DNA from 4 places in the Micromonospora maris AB-18-032 genome. Region 1 is predicted to be linked to each of the others. Evidence: riboswitches for the same ligand, from Rfam matches in the RefSeq annotation. Region 1 holds a riboswitch; each other region holds the start of a gene.
The links. A riboswitch is a leader RNA that binds a small molecule or an ion and turns the genes downstream of it on or off. The one in region 1 is predicted to bind cobalamin.
Positions count from the first base shown of each region.

Region 1 (2,192 bases):
CGACGTGGTCGGCCAGCCCGGCGACCGTCGCTCCGGCCGCGATCGCGGCGCGCAGGTCGGTACGCCAGATGTTTCGTCCGTCGACCAGGCCGGCGACGATGGTCCTGCCGGCCAGTGGGCCGGCAGCGGCGAGTCGGTCGAGGTTGCCCGGGCCGGCGACCAGGTCCAGGCCGATTGCTTCGACCGGGGTGTCCAGTAGCGCCGGCAGTGCGGCGCCGAGGTCACCGAAGTAGGTGGCGACGAAGATCCTCGGCCGGTGCGTGAGTTCACCGAGCCGGATGTAGGCGCGGCGTAGGGCGTCGATCTCGGCCGGGGTGCGGTCGGCGACGTAGGCGGGCTCGTCCAGCTGGATCCAGGCCACCCCCGCCTCGGCGAGTGCCGTGAGGATCGCGGCGTACGTGTCGACCAGGTCGTCGAGCCGGGCGAACGGATCGTCGCCCTTGGCCAGCAGCAGGAACGTGGCCGGCCCGATGAACACCGGTCGGGTGGTGATGCCCAGGTCGCGGGCCTCGGCGTGCTCGCCCAGCGCCTTCGCCGGGTTCGCGGTGAAGACGGTGTCGGGGGCTATCTCCGGCACCAGGTAGTGGTAGTTGGTGTCGAACCACTTCGTCAGTTCCAGTGCCGGCTCGGTGTCGACGCCGCGGGCCATGGCGAAGTAGGTGTCCAGCGCGGGCAGGCCCAGCCGGGCGAAGCGGGTGGGGATCGCGCCGACGGCGACGGCCGTGTCGAGGACCTGGTCGTAGTAGGAGAACGTGTTCGACGGGATCGCGTCGAGGCGGGCGTCGTGCAGCGTCCGCCACACCTGCGCGCGCAGCCCGGCGGCGGTGCTTTCCAGAGCGTCGACGTCGATGGTGCCGGCCCAGTACGCCTCGACGGCCTTCTTCAGCTCACGATCGACGCCGATACGTGGGTAGCCGAGCACAGTGCTCTGGCCGAATGCGGTAGTCACCTGTGGGGTCCTTCCCTCGAAGTGCCCAGCGGCCCCGGGGAGGGAAGGCAGGCACATCTCACGGTGCCCGCTTCCGCCCTGGCCCTCCCGAGAGGCCGCCGGCGGCGCACGCCGGTGGCGTGCGCAGCGCTGGCAGGTCTTCGGACTCGCGGGCATGACACGAGGTCACCTACTGGCCGTCGCTTCCCGGACCTGGTGGTCCAGTGCTTCGTTGACGGCGGTCGTTCCCACTCACCGCTGCGGGGCAGTCCCGGTCTCTCACCGGGTTCCCTCTTACGACGCCCCACCCTGGCGGGATGGGGCGAACCAGCGCCGCTCGCCATCGTACGGGCCGGATGGTCGTCTCCGCGTCACGCTGTCCGACGGGCGGGATGGGTGTCAGGGCGAGCACGGTAACCGCTCAAGAAAGCACTATCGGAAATAGGTTTGCTATGGAAACCTGTTGGCATGACTGCTGATTCGGTACCCACCAGCGGCGACCCCCGCCAGCTGCTGTCGGAGGTGCGCGCCCTCGCCCGCCGGGTGCGTCTTGACCAGCGGGTGACCTGGGTTGCGCTACTGGTGCTGGCCGCGGTGACGTTCGTGGCGATTCCGATCGACTGGTACTCCCTCCGAGCCGACTGTGGATCCGCGAGCGCGTGGGTCACGGACGTGAACGACGGCTCCTGGTGCCACGTCCGGCGTGACGGCGCGATGTTCTATTGGCCGCCGGCGCTGCTGCTGGCGTACACGGCGATCGCCGTTTACGCCGTGCGGGTCGCCCGGTCGCGGGGGCTGGGCGTACGGGTGCTGCCGTACGTGATCACCGGCGTCGCGCTGACCGTCCTGTTCACCGTTCTGTGGCTGCTGGCGCGCCTGTACCTGGCCGGCCCGGCGCCCACCCAACCGCTCCCCTCCTGGGTGATGCTGCTGGACCGTCTGGTCGCACCGGCGGGCGCGATCGGGGTCGCGCTGCTGGTGCTGGCCTGGTTGGAGCGCCACGTCGCGCTGCTGGTGTTCACCCTCGGGTATCTGGCGGTGGTGCTGGTGCCGATCAACATCTTCTGGCACCCCGACTGGGGATACGCGGGAATTCTGGGAGAGTTCCTGCCGCCGCAGATCGTCAACGGCGCCGTGCTGCTGCTGGGCGCGGTCGGCTTCGCGGTGGCCCGCCGGCGGCAGCGATGACCGCCGCGAGCGGGGCCCCGGACCCGTACGCACCGTCCGCCCACCCGGTCAACGGCCTGGACGACGTGGTGCACCA
Region 1 is NC_015434.1:2,767,728-2,769,919, reverse strand. Features, by position in the region: gene metE (5-methyltetrahydropteroyltriglutamate--homocysteine S-methyltransferase) at 1-949, opposite strand, end outside; cobalamin riboswitch at 1,064-1,275, opposite strand; gene VAB18032_RS12460 (hypothetical protein) at 1,397-2,116, shown strand; gene VAB18032_RS12455 (transcriptional regulator) at 2,113-2,192, shown strand, end outside.

Region 2 (2,192 bases), 220 kb from region 1:
CAGGCGTCCGACGCCCGCGCCGAGGGTGACGTCAACTGTGAGCTGCACGGCGACGAACAGAGCACCGAGCAGGATGAGCTGGGCGGTGGGGTCGCCGGCAGCTGGATCGACGAACTGGGGCAGAAACGCCACGCTGAACATGATCATCTTCGGGTTGAGCAGGTTGGTTACCAACCCGCGCAGAAATGCCTGGCGAGGCGTTGCGCCGCGCTCGGGGTGGCTGTGGTTGGCGGTGCCGCTGAGGCGTACGGCTCGGATTCCGAGGATGACCAGATACACGGCGCCGGCCCAGCGGATGGCGGTGAACAGCACCGGCGATGCGGTGATCACCGCGGCCAGGCCGCAGACCACCGCCGCGACGTGGATGGTTTCTCCCGCGGCGACGCCGAGTGCAGCGATGACGCCGGATCGGGCGCCGTAGCGGGTGGCATTGGTGAGGACGAACATCATGTCGGGACCGGGTGTGATCATGAGAACGGCGATCACGGCAAGGTAGCCCACGAGGGTCGTTACTGACAGTCCGAGCAAGGCTCAGCCCTCCTCGGCACCGTCAAGCAGAGCGCGGCGTAGCGCGAGTCGGTGTTCGCGGCGGATCTGTGCCTCGCGGTAGCGTCGCCGATCCCCGTCGGTCTCGGGTAGCAACGGCGGGACGGCGCGAGGATGTCCGTCGTCGTCGATCGCCACCATGACCAGGTGGGCGGTGGCCACGTCGGTGGGGGGCACGGCCCGGTCCCACCGGTCTGCGGTCACCTTGACGGCCACCTCCATGGAGCTGCGTCCGGCCCAGGTGATCCGGGCGTCGACGTGGACCACATCGCCGACCCGTACCGCGCGGAGAAAGGCCGTCTCGTCGATGGCGGCGGTGACCGCCGGCCCGTCGGAATGCCGGGCGGCAACCACCCCGGCTACGGAGTCGATGAGGTTGAGGATCCGGCCTCCGTGAACTGTGCCCATCAGGTTGGTGTGGTGCTGGTCCATGATCTGCGACAGGGTCAGGTGCGATGCCGATGATGGCCGACCGGCGAGCGTAGTGGTGTCGTGCATTGCGTGGTCCGTCCTCGGGAAGCACACCGCCTACTCGGCTGGGTGCACGTCGAGGACACGCCGGACCGTGGCGTGTCACCCGCTCGACCCACCCGCGAGGTCGACGGCAGCGCACACACGTCGTGTACGCGGCGCGGGCAGGTCTTCGGACTCGCGGGCGTGACCGGGCAGTACCGGTCTCCTACTGGCCATCGCTTCCCAGGCAGGTGCGCCCAGTGCTGTTGACGGCGGTCGTTCCCACTCACCGCTGCGGGGCAGTCCCGGACTCTCACCGGGTTCCCTCTTACGACGCCCGTCCTGTCGAGGTCGGGCGAACCAGCGCCGCGACCATCGTACTCAGTCCACCAGGCGGTGCTGGCGTGTCAGGTGTCGTTGGTGACCGCCGTCTCGTTGTCCTGATGGTTGGTGGGGCCGACGATGACGAACACCCCGGTATCTGCGGTCTCGGCGATCTGCCGTTGCGCGTGGGTGATGGGCCCGGCCGCCAGGGCCGCGTTCGCCGCCCCGAAGGTCAGCGGTGGCTGCTGTCTGAGTTCACCGCTACGCTTCGCCGCCACACCCGCCGCCGTCGCGGCATTCCTGGCCGACGCCGTCGGCTGGCGTTGGGCATTCTGGCTGCTGGCTCCCGGCCCGATGCTCGGGACGCTGGCCATGCGCGCTTTCGCCCGGCGACCGGTGCCGGCCTGAGCACAAATCAACCGGTGTGGCGTGTCCGATCCAGCTTCCAGCGCACTTGGAATGTCAGCGCCGCGGCCATCAGCACCGCCGGGACCACGGTGAAGCCGATCAACAGGGCGGTGTGGGCGGACTCCGGCTGCGTCACGGTCTGCCCCTCGGTGGTGGAGATGAAGCCGCCCAGGGCGAGCACGGCCGAGTACACGTACGGGCCGATTGCGGTGCCGGTGGCTTCGGTGGCAGTCCAGACACCGGTGTAGGCGCCAGCCCGGACGGTACCGCGCTGCTCGGCGGCCGCGACCGCATCCGGGACCATCGAGAACGCGAACAGCTGCAGCCCGGCGAACGCGATGCCCAGGACGCCGACCACCGCGACAGCCGGCCCGGTGCCGTAGCCGAGCAGCGGCGCCAGCGAACCGGCCACGAAGACCGCCTGGCAGATCAGCAGGCCACGCTGCTTGCCGATGCGCCGG
Region 2 is NC_015434.1:2,551,584-2,553,775, reverse strand. Features, by position in the region: gene VAB18032_RS11650 (LysE family translocator) at 1-471, opposite strand, end outside; gene VAB18032_RS11645 (acyl-CoA thioesterase) at 532-1,044, opposite strand; cobalamin riboswitch at 1,164-1,379, opposite strand; gene VAB18032_RS32235 (hypothetical protein) at 1,407-1,697, opposite strand; gene VAB18032_RS11635 (MFS transporter) at 1,739-2,192, opposite strand, start outside.
Region 2: it holds a riboswitch for cobalamin, as region 1 does, so the genes downstream of both, VAB18032_RS11645 (acyl-CoA thioesterase) here and metE (5-methyltetrahydropteroyltriglutamate--homocysteine S-methyltransferase) in region 1, are expected to answer to the same signal.

Region 3 (2,192 bases), 270 kb from region 1:
GCCGGGCCGCATCAGCGCGGTCGCGCTCGTGGCCGGTCCCTGCCAGTTGGCGGTACGGCCGGTGACCGACAGGCTGCCGTCGCTGTCGTGACCCTCGTCGGCGATGGCGAGGGTCACGTCACCGCGTGGTCCCCAGGGGGCGTACGAGCCGGACTCGAAGTCGTTGCTGAGCACGACCTCGTCGGCCACGGCCGGGGTGGGGGCGACGGTGATGGCCGCGACGAGCGCGGCCGAACAGAGTACGGCGAAAGTTCGTGATCGGCGTCGTGATCGTTGGGACGGATTCCACAGGCGCATCGACTGGTCCCTTACGCAAATTGGACAGTGGTGGGGGTGCCTGACGTCGGGTTTCCGGACAGATCCAAGCGCGTGCATGCTATGTCGACCCGATTGGCATAGCCAGAACTTCCGGAAGTTTTCGGAAAGATGCGTGGGGTCGGTTGCCTCGGCGGCGGTCGTCGCGCTCGGGCGGATGATTCGATCGACACGCGTGGCGACACAGCATGTGGTGTTGAGGTTCCTGGCCCGTTCCCATATATAGTAGTGCCCGCAGCTGGTTCGGCAGTCACTCCACGACGGCCGAGGCAAGAGGGAACCCGGTGGAATTCCGGGACTGCCCCGCAGCGGTGAGTGGGAACGACCGCCGTCAACGAAGCACTGGGCCCGCCAGGTCTGGGAAGCGACGGCCAGTAGGCACGAACACGCCCACGAGTCCGAAGACCTGCCAGCGCGCCGCACGCGTACGTGTGCGGCGGTCGAAGGCCGCGCGGGACGGCCGACGCCATCAGCTGGTCGTCGACGGCAGTCAGTCCGTCCGGTGACCGGCGGCGTCCTCCCGCGTGCCCGTCGACCTTCACCGACCGGTACGAGGAGGGGCCATGACGGTGACCCGGGCACAGGCGGGGCCGGAGCAACGCCGGCACGTGATGCAGGTGCGTAAACGCAACGGCGACACCGAGCCGGTGGACGTCAACAAGATCGTCAAGGCGGTGGAGCGCTGGGTCACCGACCTGGACGAGATCGACCCGCTGCGGGTGGCGACGAAGACGATAAGCGGCCTGTACGACGGTGCGACCACCGCCGAGCTGGACAAGCTGTCGATCCAGACGGCCGCCGAGCTGATCGGTGAGGAGCCGCAGTACTCCAGGCTCGCGGCGCGGCTGCTGGCCGCGTTCGTCGACAAGGAGGTACGCGGCCAGCAGGTGGCCAGCTTCAGCCAGTCCATCCGGTACGCCCACGGCCTGGGCCTGATCGGCGACGCCACCGCCGCGTTCGTGGCCCGCAACGCCCGCAAGCTGGACGACGCCGTCGACCCGGCGGGGGATCTGCGGTTCGAGTACTTCGGGCTGCGCACCGTCGCCGACCGGTACCTGCTGCGGCATCCGCAGACCCGGCAGGTGGTGGAGACCCCGCAGTACTGGCTGCTGCGGGTCGCCTGCGGGCTGTCCCAGACGCCCGGCGAGGCGATCGGCTTCTACCGGCTGATGTCCAGCCTGGCCTACCTGCCGAGTTCGCCGACGCTGTTCAACTCCGGCACCCGACACACCCAGATGTCGTCGTGTTTCCTTGTCGACTCGCCCCGCGATGAACTCGACTCGATCTACGAGCGGTATCACCAGGTGGCGAAGCTGTCGAAGTTCTCCGGCGGCATCGGCATCTCTTGGACGCGGGTGCGGGGTCGTGGGGCACTGATCCGGGGCACCAACGGGCGCTCGAACGGCATCGTGCCGTTCCTCAAGACCCTCGACGCCGGGGTGGCGGCGGTCAACCAGGGTGGCCGGCGCAAGGGCGCGGCCTGCGTATACCTGGAACCCTGGCACCCGGACATCGAGGAGTTCCTGGAGTTGCGCGACAACACCGGGGAGGAGTCGAGGCGTACGCACAACCTGAACCTGGCCAACTGGATCCCGGACGAGTTCATGCGCCGGGTGGAGGCCGACGGCGACTGGTCGCTGATCGACCCCTCCGACGCGCCGGAGTTGCCCGACCTGTACGGCGAGGCGTTCGACGAGGCGTACCGGGCGGCGGAGAAGAAGGCGGTCCGCACGGTCAAGGCCCGCGACCTGTACGGGCGGATGATGCGCACCCTCGCGCAGACCGGCAACGGGTGGATGACGTTCAAGGACGCGGCCAACCGGCTGTCCAACCAGACCGGCGCGCCGGGCAACACCATCCACCTGTCGAACCTGTGC
Region 3 is NC_015434.1:3,035,853-3,038,044, forward strand. Features, by position in the region: gene VAB18032_RS30090 (endo-1,4-beta-xylanase) at 1-297, opposite strand, end outside; cobalamin riboswitch at 538-743, shown strand; gene VAB18032_RS13630 (ribonucleoside-diphosphate reductase subunit alpha) at 879-2,192, shown strand, end outside.
Region 3: it holds a riboswitch for cobalamin, as region 1 does, so the genes downstream of both, VAB18032_RS13630 (ribonucleoside-diphosphate reductase subunit alpha) here and metE (5-methyltetrahydropteroyltriglutamate--homocysteine S-methyltransferase) in region 1, are expected to answer to the same signal.

Region 4 (2,192 bases), 2.5 Mb from region 1:
GGTCCCTGTCAACGCCTGCCGTTCGTCACTTCTCGGCCTTGGTGGTGGCGTCCACGATGGCGCGCAGCAGGTCCACCACGCGCGGGCCCCAGCGGGAGGCGACGTCGTCGTCGAGTTCCACGATCTGGCCCTCGCGTACGGCGTTGATGCCCGCCCAGCCGCTGCGCGCCGAGACCGTCGCGGCGCTCTGCTGGCAGCACTTGACGTCGGAGAGGAAGACGAAGTCCGGGTTGGCCGCGACGATCATCTCCTGGGAGAGCTGCGGGTAGCCGCCGCTCTTGCCGTCCGCGTCGGCTGCGTCGGCGATGTTCTCCAGGCCGGCGAGGGAGTAGATCGAGCCGATGAAGGTCTTGCTGGTGACGGTGTACAGCTCCGGGCCGAGCTCGTGGAAGTAGGTGGGTGCCTGAACCCGCTGCGGCACCTCGGCGACGATCTTCGCGATGTCGTCCTTCATCCGCTGCACGACGTCGGCGCCGGCGGTGGCGTTGCCGGTGAGCACACCCAGGTCGGTGATCTGCTGGTACGTGTCGTCGAGCGTCTGCGCCGCGGGGGTCAGGTAGACCGGGATCTTCAGCGCCGCCAGTTGGTCGACGATCTTGTTCCGGTCGTCGCTGAGCACCACCAGGTCAGGGTTCTTGGCGGCGATCGCCTCGGCGTTGGGCTGGTAGCCGGACAGGTCCGTCTTCGGCGCGTCGGCCGGGTGGTTGGACTGGTCGTCGACCGCGACGACCTGCGGGCCGGCGCCGACCGCGAAGAGCATCTCGGTGGCGGTCGGCGCCAGCGAGATGATCTTTTCGGGACGCTGTTCCAGCGTCAGCGATCCGACGGTGACGGGAAAGGCGCCGCCGGCCGGGCTGCCGCTGGCCGTGGGGGTCTCGGTGGTCTTCTCGGCGCAGGCACCGAGCGCCAGCGCGGCCACCGCGAGGGTGGCGGCGAGAATCCGGGGGGTACGTCTGAACATCGGTCCTCCTGTCGGTCGAGGAGTGTGGTGCTTCGCCGACAGGGAGCCACAGGCACCCGTGGGCGAGGCGCCCTTCCTCGAGAGCGCGTGTCGCGACCGCGCCACAGGCGACCTGGCTCGTCCCCCTTTCGGGGGCATCACAGTTGCGGGACAGCGCCGGTTTCACACCGACTTCGCTGTGGCGGGTCGGTAGAACCGTAGCGCACGCCCGGTGGCCGCCCCGCCGAGCCGTGGGGAGCAGCCACGTGGGTCGGCTCGACGTCGAGCCGACCCACGCATCTGGTACCCGAGTCATTTCCTGAAGACGGGGCCCCGCGCGAGGGGGGTGTGGCGGGGCCCCGTCGGTTCAGGAGGCGGTGATGGTGACGTTGTCCACAGCCGCCTCGACCAGGCTGGCCGTCGAGGCGTCCGCAGCCTCCACCAGGATTCGGATCGACTGCCCCGCGTACGGGGTGAGGTTGAGGTTCGAGGTGGTCCAGGCGCCGTTGCGGTTGCTTGCCGCGCCGGCCTGGCTGAGCAGGGTCGTGGTGCCGCCGTTGTGCACCACGCTGACCCGGAAGTAGTCGGCCGACGACGAGTTCGAGCCGTGGGCCAGGTACCAGGCCAGGGAGAGCGTCAACGTGCCGCTCGACGGCAGGGTGATCGCCGGGGAGCGGGCGCTTGTCACGCCGCCGTCGACGTCGTAGTCACCGGCGGCGGAGCCGGCGAGCCGACCGGTGACCAGGTCGTTGCTGCCGGCGTACGGGGTGAGCTGCTTGGCCCCGCTGGAGTTGGTGGCCTGGGCGGCACCCCGCTCCCACTGGCCCGACGTCGCGGTGTCGGTGCCGTTGGGGTTGATCGTCCAGCCGGTGTTGGTCTCGAAGGTGTCCGACCAGACAGTCGTACCGCCGCTGCCACCGCCGCAGTACTGGGCCTGCTTGTTGATCGCCCGGTACGGGCAGTCGGCGTACTCGGCGAGGATGAGCACCGCCTCCCGGTTGCGCGAGGTCTGCTGCGGGATCACCTCGTCGGGCGGGTAGAAACCGCCGCCGGAGGCCGAGCGCGGGTACAGCTCGAAGGTGTACGCCCAGATGCCGTGCACCGCCCACATCCAGTCGATGCTGCTGCCGTCGGTGATGTACAGGTCACTGGACTGCTGCGGGGTGAAGTTGTTTGTCGCGGCCATCTGCCGACCGATGGTGGCGAAGGTGTTGTACTGGTCGGCGTTCATCCCGGTGGCGGTGTCGTTGTA
Region 4 is NC_015434.1:302,149-304,340, reverse strand. Features, by position in the region: gene VAB18032_RS01500 (ABC transporter substrate-binding protein) at 26-961, opposite strand; cobalamin riboswitch at 1,047-1,179, opposite strand; gene VAB18032_RS01495 (M14 family metallopeptidase) at 1,308-2,192, opposite strand, start outside.
Region 4: it holds a riboswitch for cobalamin, as region 1 does, so the genes downstream of both, VAB18032_RS01500 (ABC transporter substrate-binding protein) here and metE (5-methyltetrahydropteroyltriglutamate--homocysteine S-methyltransferase) in region 1, are expected to answer to the same signal.